DNA from 3 places in the Mesorhizobium sp. M7A.F.Ca.MR.148.00.0.0 genome. Region 2 is predicted to be linked to each of the others. Evidence: predicted binding sites of a transcription regulator. Region 2 holds the regulator's gene; each other region holds the start of a gene.

Region 1 (3,275 bases), on a different contig from region 2:
GGAGCCGGTCCGCGTCGACTTCGATACGGAAAACAGGGCGCAGCGCCAAGCCAGACGCCGCACACGCTGGACACCTGTCGAGATGAGCTTCGGATAGGCAGCTCTCAGCGGATAACCGGCTCGCCATGAAACCGTCGGCGCGACGGCGGCGATACGCCGAAGCCGACTTCCATCATCAGTCGCGGCGTGCGTGCCGGCACGGTGCCCATATGAAAGCCAAAGGGGTCCTCGACGAAGCCGAGACCGGCCTCGCCGGTCAACGTCACCGGGCTTTGCTCGCCATAGACATCCAGCACCTGTTGCGCGGGATGGCCAACCAGAAGCGTGAGCTGATGCTTGAGGCTGCGGCGCTTGTGGCTGCCCCTGACATAGACATGCGGACCGGTGTCGGCGTCGACCGGCTTGAGGTAGAAGAAGAATTTCAGCATGCGCCAATCATCGAGGTCGAAATGATACTTGCCAAGCGAGGCGAGGTTCTTGTCGGCATCGGAAGCGGCACCCGTGGGAAAACTCCACCAGACGCGCGTCGTGATCAGTTTTGCCTGACCGCCGAGATAGTGCGCGGCAATATCCAGAAGCAGCGGATCGCGCTGGATGGCAAGCGCCGCCGGGCAGTCGAGGATGCGCTCGAAAAAATGCCCGCTGAGCAGCGAGCGGCCAAGGCGTTTCTCGGCCTCGGCATGTTCCCCCGGCATGAATTCGAGACGGCGGTCGAAATTGCCGAAGCAAGGCGTGCGCCCGGCGAAGTCGGCGATCTCTTCATGGATATCAGGCGGCAGGACCAGGCCTGAGAACAGCCCGTCGGAGCGCAACGCATCGACGACCGCTCCCCGTTCGACACCGGCAAACATCGTATCCCCGGCATTGGCGACCGGGCGGGCGCGTTTTGCGCCCAGCCAATGCATGCGGCGTCCGGGCATTGTGCGCGCCAACACGAACATCGGCAGCCAGGCAGGGTTCTCCCGCAGGTCCGTCAGATAGGTTGGAATACGTACGGCGATGCGCCGCAGCAGGCTGCCGTTGCGCGCAATGGCCTCGAGACTGGCCGCGCCGGATGTGTCGGGGGTTGAAAGCTTCATTGGGTCCTCGGCTATGAGAGCACCACCGATGCCGCATCGGTGCTCGCCTCTCGGCATGTCCCAAACCCAATTCCCGCTTGAACGGAAGCTAACCCCGCGTCAGATTTTGTGCAATGCACAATGACCTGAGCAACTGCAAAAATCACGTCGAGGAGCGGCGCTCCTGCTTGGCCGGCGCCATCCAGATCTCAGCGTCGAGCCGCTTCGTCGCGAGGCCGCGGGCGATGGCCTCGGCACTGCCGGCGCTCTTTGCCGCGGCAGCCGCCTGACGCTTGCTGATCAGCAAGCCGTCGGCCAAGGCGCGGTTTCCCGAAAAGACCCGGGCCAGGAATGGCGTGCGACTGGCTCGCGTGAGCGAAAACCGTGCCGCCATGGTCTGCCTGGCCGTGTGGGCGACAACTTCATCGATCCAGCCCTCCACCAGCCGCGCGCCCGGCTCCAGGAGCAGCAACCAATCCCCCTTGGCCTGGCGAATGCCGGCAGCGACACCGCCCGTCACGTACTGACAGCCGGCATGCTCGGCCACATGATGCGTCTGATCGGTAGAGCCTGTGTCGCAAACGATGACTTCACGCACCACGCCTTCGACCGCGCCGCCAATCAGCGAGGCGAGCGTGCGGGCTAGGCCCTCCTCGTCATTGCGGGTTTCGATGAGAACACTGAGCATCCTTAGCCGAATAGCGGAAAGCGCCGGACAGCGCCAGTTTTTGCATCGCACCATCGAAAGTTCTTGCTTTGTTCTCTTCAACGAAATAGGAATAATTTCATGAGCAGAGCGATTCGACACAACATGGACAGTCCCTGGGAGCGGGCGAAGATGGAACAGATCGTGCGCGCCGACATTGCGGCTTTCGGAGCAGGAAGAGCCGAGATGGCCAACGCGATGGTCGAGCAGAGCGGCCTGCGTGTCCGCCCGGACCGCAACCGCGGCAGGTCGGCTGGCATCAATCCGTCCGGCCGGTTCGAGCCGGTCAGCCGGCACGTGTTCGACGATGGCTGGAATTCGCTGGAGGAACTGCCACCCTTCAAGACCGAAGTGCAGGTAGAGAAGCCGCGCACCATCATCACCCGCAACGAATCGCCCGACATTTCCTTCGACCGTTCCATCAACCCCTATCGCGGCTGCGAGCATGGCTGCGTCTATTGCTTTGCCCGCCCGACGCACGCGTTCATGGGCCTGTCGCCGGGTCTGGATTTCGAATCGAAGCTGTTCGCCAAGCCTGATGCGGCGCGCTTGCTCGACAAGGAGCTTTCGAAGGACAGCTATCAGCCGCGCACCATCGCCATCGGCACCAACACGGACCCCTACCAGCCGATCGAGAAGCAATACCGGATCATGCGCGAAATCCTCGAAGTGCTGGAAGCGCGCGGCCATCCGGTCGGCATCGTGACAAAGTCCGCTCTGGTGACGCGCGATATGGATATCCTGTCGCGCATGGCCGAACGCGGGCTCGCCAAGGTGGCGCTGTCGGTGACGACGCTCGACCGCATGCTGGCGCGCACCATGGAGCCGCGCGCGTCGACGCCGACCAAGCGGCTGGAAGCGATCCGGCAGCTTTCGGATGCCGGCATTCCGGCGTCGGTCATGGTGGCGCCGATCATTCCGGGCCTGACCGATCCGGAGATGGAACGCATCCTCGATTCCGCACGTGCGGCGGGCGCGCGTGAAGCGGGTTATGTGATCCTGCGGCTGCCGCTGGAGGTCAGCCCGATCTTCAAGGACTGGCTGCTGCGCCATTATCCCGACCGTTACCGCCATGTGATGTCGCTGGTCCGCTCGATGCGCGACGGCAAGGACTACGATTCGGAATGGGGCAAGCGCATGAAGGGCGCCGGTCCCTATGCCTGGCAGATCGGCCGGCGCTTCGAGATCACAGCCAAGCGGCTCGGCCTCAATGCCGAACGGCGCACGCTGCGGACCGATCAGTTCGTTGCCGCCGGGAAAGACCAGGTGCAGCTGACGCTGCTTTGAAGAGACAATTCGTCGCGGTGGTTTGATCCGTCGCGCACCAGAATCCCGTCCGGCCTGCCCCGGCCTGCAGACGGTGCCCTCCCGGTCCGGCGCCCCACCCGACCCGGAGGGACTTGCGGAGAATCGGAGCCGATGCGAACCTCGCCGCAACATGGCTCGCGCGCGTTCTGATTCTCCGCCTCTCTTTGAGATCATCGAGAAGCCCGACTTCTCCTTCGAGACGA
Region 2 (3,275 bases):
CGAGCGTCGGCGGCGCCGAAGGCGAGATCGCCGCGGCGCTGATCGTCGGCGTGCGCGCCGGCATTCCCGATGACATCAATGAGGCGATGCGACGTACCGGCATCTACCACATCATCTCGATTTCGGGACTGCACATGGCGCTGGTCGCAGGCACCATCATGGGCTTGCTGCGCGGCGCCTTCGCGTTGTTTCCCGACTTTTCCGCGCGTCGCCCGGTCAAGAAGTATGCCGCCGTCGCCGCACTGTTCTCGATCGCGGCCTATCTCATCATCTCTGGAGTCGTCGTTGCCGCCGAGCGCAGCTTCATCATGCTGGCGGTGATGCTGATTGCCGTGCTGTTCGATCGAGCAGCACTCACCATGCGCAATCTGGCGATCTCGGCGATCGCCGTCATCGTGGTGTCGCCGCATGAGGTGGTCGGCCCGAGTTTTCAGATGTCGTTCGCCGCGACCGCGGCTCTGGTCGGCGCCTATGCCGGCTGGGCCGATCACCGCGCGGGAAAAGCAAGACCGCCGCCCCCAAAGCGATCCATGCCCGGTTTCCTGACGCGAAAGTTCGTGCTCGCGGCAACCGGCCTTGCCATGACCTCCATCATCGCCGGCAGCGCCACGACGCTGTTTGCCATCTGGCATTTTCAGCGTGTGTCGCCGCTCAGCCTGTTCGCCAATCTGGCGGTTATGCCGATCGTCACCGTCGTCATGTTCCTGGCTGTCGCAAGCGCGCTGCTGATGCCTTTCGGATTGGATTGGCCGGCCCTCTACCTGATGGGCAAGGGTCTGACGGTGATGATCGCCATATCGGGTTGGATCTCCGAACGTTCGCCTGTCGATGGGGTTGGGCTGATTTCGCAGCAATCTGTCCTGCTGGTGACAATTGCCCTGGTCATCGCGACGATGGCGACAACTTGGCTGCGGCTCGCTGCTCTGCCATTCGCGCTGGCAGGCTTGCTGACCGTCTCGGATACGCGCACGCCGGATGTGCTGATCTCGGAAGACGCCCGGCTGGTGGCGTTGCCGATCGGTGGCGGCGAGCTTGCCGTCAGCCGGGAACGGCCGAACGAATTCACCGTCGACAACTGGAAACGCGCCCTGACATCAGAAACCATCGTCGTGCCAGAGGTGTTCGACAAGAGCGATGGGCAATTCGACGTCGCGGACGCCGTTGAGCTACCGCCGGGATCGCCGTTCTATTGCTCCTCAGGCGTTTGCGTGGCCAGGCATATGTCCGGTGCGATCATTGCCTATGTCGAGGACCGCAAGGACACCTGGAAAGCCTGCGGCTTCGCCGAGCTGATCGTCATCAATGACGCCACCGCCTATGACGCCTGTCACAATCCGCTGGTTCTCGTCATCACCAAGCGGCAACTGGCTCGCAAAGGCAGTGCCGCGGTCTTCTTCGATCGCCAATCGGCGACCACGCCGGCGACAATCAGCTTCGCGGTGAACAGCCCATATCGGCCCTGGCACACGCAACGCAAATACTCTCGTGAGGCGAGGGGGCTGGCACCCTTCAAGAAACCCGAGAAGCCAGCGGCCAACCCGCAGCCGCCTCAGTAGCGGCGGATGAGGCCGACGAGCTTGCCTTGCACCTTGACCCTGTCTGGGCCGAAAATACGGGTTTCATAGGCCGGATTGGCGGCTTCGAGAGCAATCGAAGCGCCCTTGCGGCGGAACCGCTTCAGCGTCGCTTCCTCTTGATCGACCAGCGCCACGATGATCTCGCCGGGGTTCGCCGTGTCGGCATTGCGGATGATGACGGTGTCGCCGTCGAAGATACCGGCCTCGATCATCGAGTCGCCCTTGACCTCCAGCGCATAGTGGGCGCCGCCCATGATCATGTCCGGCGGCACCGAGATCGAATGCGTCTGATGCTGGATGGCATCGATCGGCACACCGGCGGCGATACGGCCCATCACCGGTATCGACACGGCGGAGACCGCATCGTCATCATTGCCGGGCGAGGGCATCCGCGAAGGCGCCGGCTTGATCTGCCGGCCAAGAGCACCACCCTGACCGAGACTGCCCTGGATGACGCTTGGCGAAAACTTCTTTGCCGCGTTGAGGCCGGGCGCGATCGAGTCCGGCAATCGCAGCACTTCCAGCGCGCGTGCCCGGTTGGGCAACCGGCGAATAAAGCCGCGCTCCTCAAGTGCGGTGATCAGCCGATGAATCCCGGATTTGGAGGCAAGGTCGAGCGCCTCCTTCATCTCGTCGAAGGATGGCGGAATGCCGCTCTCCTTCAGGCGTTCATGGATGAACATCAGCAGTTCATGTTGCTTGCGTGTCAGCATGGCGGCCCCCAGATTACCTGAAACCAGAATCGAAAAACAAACCCAGAACAAACACTATCTGTTCCAGTTGTGTTCTGCAACCGTTTAAAGTTTAATGAATTTGTTAAGGCTGCTGAAATTATTTCGGCTTGCCAGCGGGTCGCGATCGACAGGCGCCAACCACGGCAATGCGCCTGCTCACATTGAAACCATTATGGTTAATGACCTGTGGCTCATCCTCGACCCAAGGCTTGGCATCATCTGCCGATCGACCGCCACAAGGGACGCTATCAATCTTCGGGACGTTCGTTTGCCGTGAACGAAACGGAGCCAAAACGCCAACGTCTGTTGGCATTTGTGGCTGGAATTCAGCCCTCCGTCATCTGCCGGGCAGTGAGGGCGGCGACGGCAAATCGCGGAGATCGTTGCGTCAGGTAACGGCTTCCTTGACGGCGAAACGCTGGTCCTTCCATGCGCCCGTGCGCAGAATGTCTTCTAGCACTTGAACCGCCAGCCACACATCCTTGTAGCCGACATAGAGCGGCGTGAAGCCGAAACGGATGGTCGATGGCGCGCGAAAATCACCGATGACGCCGCGCTCGATCAGCGCCCGCATGATTTGATAGCCGTGATCGTGAAGGAACGACACCTGGCTGCCGCGCCTGGTCGCGTCGCGGGTGGTCTCCAGCGTGAGGCCATAGGCGCCGCACTTTGCTTCGACGAGCTGGATGAACAGTTCCGTCAGCGCGACGCTCTTTTTTCGCAATGCCGCCATGTCGACGTCGTTCCAGATAACAAGCGCGCCTTTGAGCGCCCGCATCGACAGGACAGGCTGGGTGCCGCACAGAAAGCGGCGGATACCGGTGCCGGCAACATACCCCCGTTCGAAGGCAAAGGGCCGCGCATGGCCCCACCAGCCGCTGAGCGGCTGGCTGATATCGCCGTGATGGCGCTGCGCGGCATAGATGAAGGCCGGTGCGCCCGGACCGCCGTTGAGGTACTTGTA
Region 3 (3,275 bases), on a different contig from region 2:
CCTTTCGTGGAACAGTTTCTGGATCAGCATGGGTTCGCGCATCGGCCGCGAGGTGCCGATGGCGATGCGGCTGACGGCGCCGTCGACGCGGAAGAGCAGCAGCGCCAGTGTCCTGGCACCCTCGCCGCGGCGTTCGAGATCGGTTTTCAAGGTCGCCGCCAGCATGCCCACCAGCCGTTCGATGTCCTCGGTCAGGGTGACGGGTTCGGCGAGGTGGCGTTCGACCGAAAGCGGCGCGACGGGAAGGCGCGGCGACACCGCTTCGTCGAGACGGCCAAGCGCCTGGTCGAGGCGCAGGAGCAGCAAGGCGCCAAAGCGGCGGGCGAGCGGCGCGCGCGGTGCCGCCATGACGGCGCCCGCCGTGCGCAGGCCGACGCTTTCCAGGCTGGTGCGGGTCGCCGGCTCGATGCGCAGCGCGGCCAGCGGCAGGGGTGCCAGCAGCGCTTCCTCCTCGCCTGACACAATGATGCGGTCACTGCAAAAGCGTGCCGCCGCCCAGGCCGCGCCCGGCGTCGCGGCAAGCCCGGCGCGGACATCGAAACCCTGATGGAAGAAGCGCGACAGGATGTCGTCCAGCATGGCGCGCTCGCCGCCGAACAGATGGGTGCAGCCGGTGACGTCGAGAAACAGGCCGTCTGTCCCGTCCAGCGCCACCAGCGGGGTGTAGCGGTCGCACCAGTCGGCAAGGCCTTCGAGCAGTCGGCGGTCGGCTTCCGGATCCGCCTCGACGATGTCGATCGACGGATGCATGGCGCGCGCATCGGCGATGCCCATGTCGCGCTTCAGGTGCAGCGCCTCAGCCCGCTCGTCGAGGGCCGAGATGCGCTGCGCGTTGCGGTCGCGATGGCTGATCACGAGCGGCGGGTGAGAGAGGTGATCCGACGGCCGGGAACGCCAGGACCGCCCCAGACGCTGGCGCAGGATCCTTTCCGCCGCCAGATAGGGAAACCACAGGGACAGGATTCTTTGTCCGGTCTCTTCCCTCGCTCCTTTTTTCGTCGCCCCATCTTTCGTCGAATGCGCGTTCATCGGGGTTCCACTCCAGTGTGAATTGTCCAGGCAGGGCTGTGCGGCTCTTGCCGATGGTGAGGGCGAAGGCCGGGCGGCCGATCGAGCCGGCCAGCGGCCCGGCGATGGTGTCGCGCGGCACCGCCGGCGCCGAGGCGACGATGAGGCGGACAGGGGCGGCCGTCGGTTCGGGTTCGGCCGCCTGCCGCAGCAGGAACACCGGGCGGCCGGCCGCTTGCGCCCTGGCATGCAGCCGGCGTGTCGCGGTCAGGTCCAGCCGCTGCGGATTGCCGCGGATTTCCAGGATGACCGCGGCGAGCGCCGTCATCCGGGCCGCCTCCTCGGCGACCCACAGCGCATCGACAAGCCTTGGCGCCTCGGAAAACAGCAATTGCTCCGGCTCGATGCCGAATGAGGCGTGAAGCCCCCTTGCATAGGGAAAGCCGGCCTCGCGAAAAATCTCCGATGTGCCGATCCACAGCACCGGCAGCCCCGGCGTTTGCTTGAGGATCAGGCTGGTGAGCGACAAAGCGAAGCCGGCGACGGCCCCGGCATCGCGGGTTTCCAGCCCATGGATTTCACTCAGGGCGGCCTTCGGCAGGCCGCCGCTCAGGGCGGCGTCGAGGCGCTCGACACCAATAGGCAGGAACGCATCCGGCAACGCCGCGGCAATGCCACGCCGGACGATTGTGAGATCGGTGTTGGCGTCGGCATTAAAGGGCGCGGCGGCCGGCGCAGCCAAGCGCTCGGGCAGCGTTCCCTCGATTTTCGCGATCTGGCGGCGCAGGGCAAAAACAGTCTCCCGCGCCACGGCGGTCATCGCCATGACGGTCAGCTTCCACTCACAATTGTTCCTGTTATGTTCCCTATAGATTCCAGAGGGTGACCCAGGAGTCAAGCAGAGTCATGGGGAATTTATTCCTCTCGGCAGGGATGGCGCAGGCGCATCGGTCCGTTCATTTGCCGATTCCGGTGCGAAAGCCTATATGCCGGGATCAAAGGACAAAGCATGGCCCGCATCTACAAGACCCGCACCTGGCACGACGAACTCTCGCCCTCGATGGACGAAATGGAGTTCCTGGCGCTGGAGGCGTACGCGCATCTGCCGGAGGATTTTCGCAAGCTGACCGGCGAGATCGTCATCCAGATCGCCGAGTTCCCGACCGACGAGATCATGGACGACCTGTCGCTGGAGACGCCCTTCGACCTGCTCGGCCTGTTCGAGGGACGCGGCATCGCCGAACGCTGGAACCCGCAGACCGGCGAAGGCCCGAACCGCATCACGCTCTACCGCCGCGCCATCCTCGACTACTGGTCCGAGAACGAAGAAACGCTTGGCGACATCGTCACCCACGTGCTGATCCACGAGATCGGCCACCATTTCGGCCTGTCGGACGATGATATGGAGAAGATCGAAGAGGCGGCGGAATAGCCCCACATCTTCGTCATCCTAGGGCGGAGCAAGGAGCGAAGCGACGCAGCGCAGACCCTAGGATCCATGCCGTGATCTTGGCACAGTGCTCCGTCGGTGCAGGACTGAAAGCTTACCATCCGGTTTCGGCGAAAACAGGCCCTAATCCTGATCTGCTATGCCCCTCGGCGAAGGTCACGGCATGGATCCTAGGGTCTCCGCAGTCGCTTTGCGACTGCTGCGCCCTAGGATGACGAAGGGAGTCGTGACAATGGAACGTCAGAGCTTTGAAATGTCTGGGATGCGCTGGAAGACACTCCGGCCGAGGCTGCCAATATGGCCATGCGCTCCAATTTGCTGATCGCGATTGAACAGCGGGTGCGGAGCTGGAAAATTACCCAGGCCGAAGCAGCCGAGCGGCTCGGAATCACGCAGCCGCGCCTTAGCGACCTCTTGCGGGGCAGGATCGCGAATTTCAGCCTGGACACGTTGATCAACCTTGCCACACAGGCCGGACTTACAGTGCGCCTTGATATTGCCGAGGCTGCCTAATCCGCATGCAAGGCGCTGTCCCCTACCAGTCGCTGAGCTTGGTATCGGGCCCGTATTCCTGGCCGTCGATATCCTTGACCACGGCCTGGCCGCAACGCATCGTTTTGGCCTTCTTGTCGTAGGCATAGGTCGGCGAGCCGAACAGGTGCCAGCCCTTGTTCAGCGCCGCCGTCACCTTGTGGCAGAAGCTGGCATCGTCCGGAGCGGACAGAAAGCGGTAGAGTTTCATTGTTCAATTCCTGTCGTGAGTAGCCATAGCTAGCTCGCACCCATCGAGCATTTATGACCCGATGGCGGCTGCCTT

The links. The regulator LexA, encoded in region 2, represses DNA repair genes until DNA is damaged. The targets are predictions, from matches to a motif close to TGTTCNNNNTGTGTTCNG.
Region 1: the regulator LexA is predicted to act here: its motif matches at 1,805-1,822, upstream of EOB49_RS32400 (PA0069 family radical SAM protein).
Region 3: the regulator LexA is predicted to act here: its motif matches at 1,858-1,875, upstream of EOB49_RS18185 (metallopeptidase family protein).

Annotation. Positions count from the first base shown of each region.
Region 1 is NZ_RZTB01000194.1:2,014-5,288, forward strand. It holds gene EOB49_RS32385 (aldehyde-activating protein) at 1-97, shown strand, start outside; gene EOB49_RS32390 (hypothetical protein) at 105-1,079, opposite strand; gene EOB49_RS32395 (glycosyltransferase) at 1,222-1,746, opposite strand; gene EOB49_RS32400 (PA0069 family radical SAM protein) at 1,897-3,051, shown strand; gene EOB49_RS32405 (ribonuclease HII) at 3,203-3,275, shown strand, end outside.
Region 2 is NZ_RZTB01000005.1:37,263-40,537, forward strand. It holds gene EOB49_RS03200 (ComEC/Rec2 family competence protein) at 1-1,556, shown strand, start outside; gene lexA (transcriptional repressor LexA) at 1,550-2,290, opposite strand; gene kynU (kynureninase) at 2,700-3,275, opposite strand, start outside.
Region 3 is NZ_RZTB01000046.1:33,301-36,575, forward strand. It holds gene EOB49_RS18175 (DNA polymerase Y family protein) at 1-855, opposite strand, end outside; gene EOB49_RS37710 (hypothetical protein) at 797-1,834, opposite strand; gene EOB49_RS18185 (metallopeptidase family protein) at 2,018-2,440, shown strand; partial or broken gene EOB49_RS18190 (XRE family transcriptional regulator) at 2,691-2,971, shown strand; gene EOB49_RS18195 (DUF1737 domain-containing protein) at 2,994-3,200, opposite strand; gene EOB49_RS18200 (CoA ester lyase) at 3,252-3,275, opposite strand, start outside.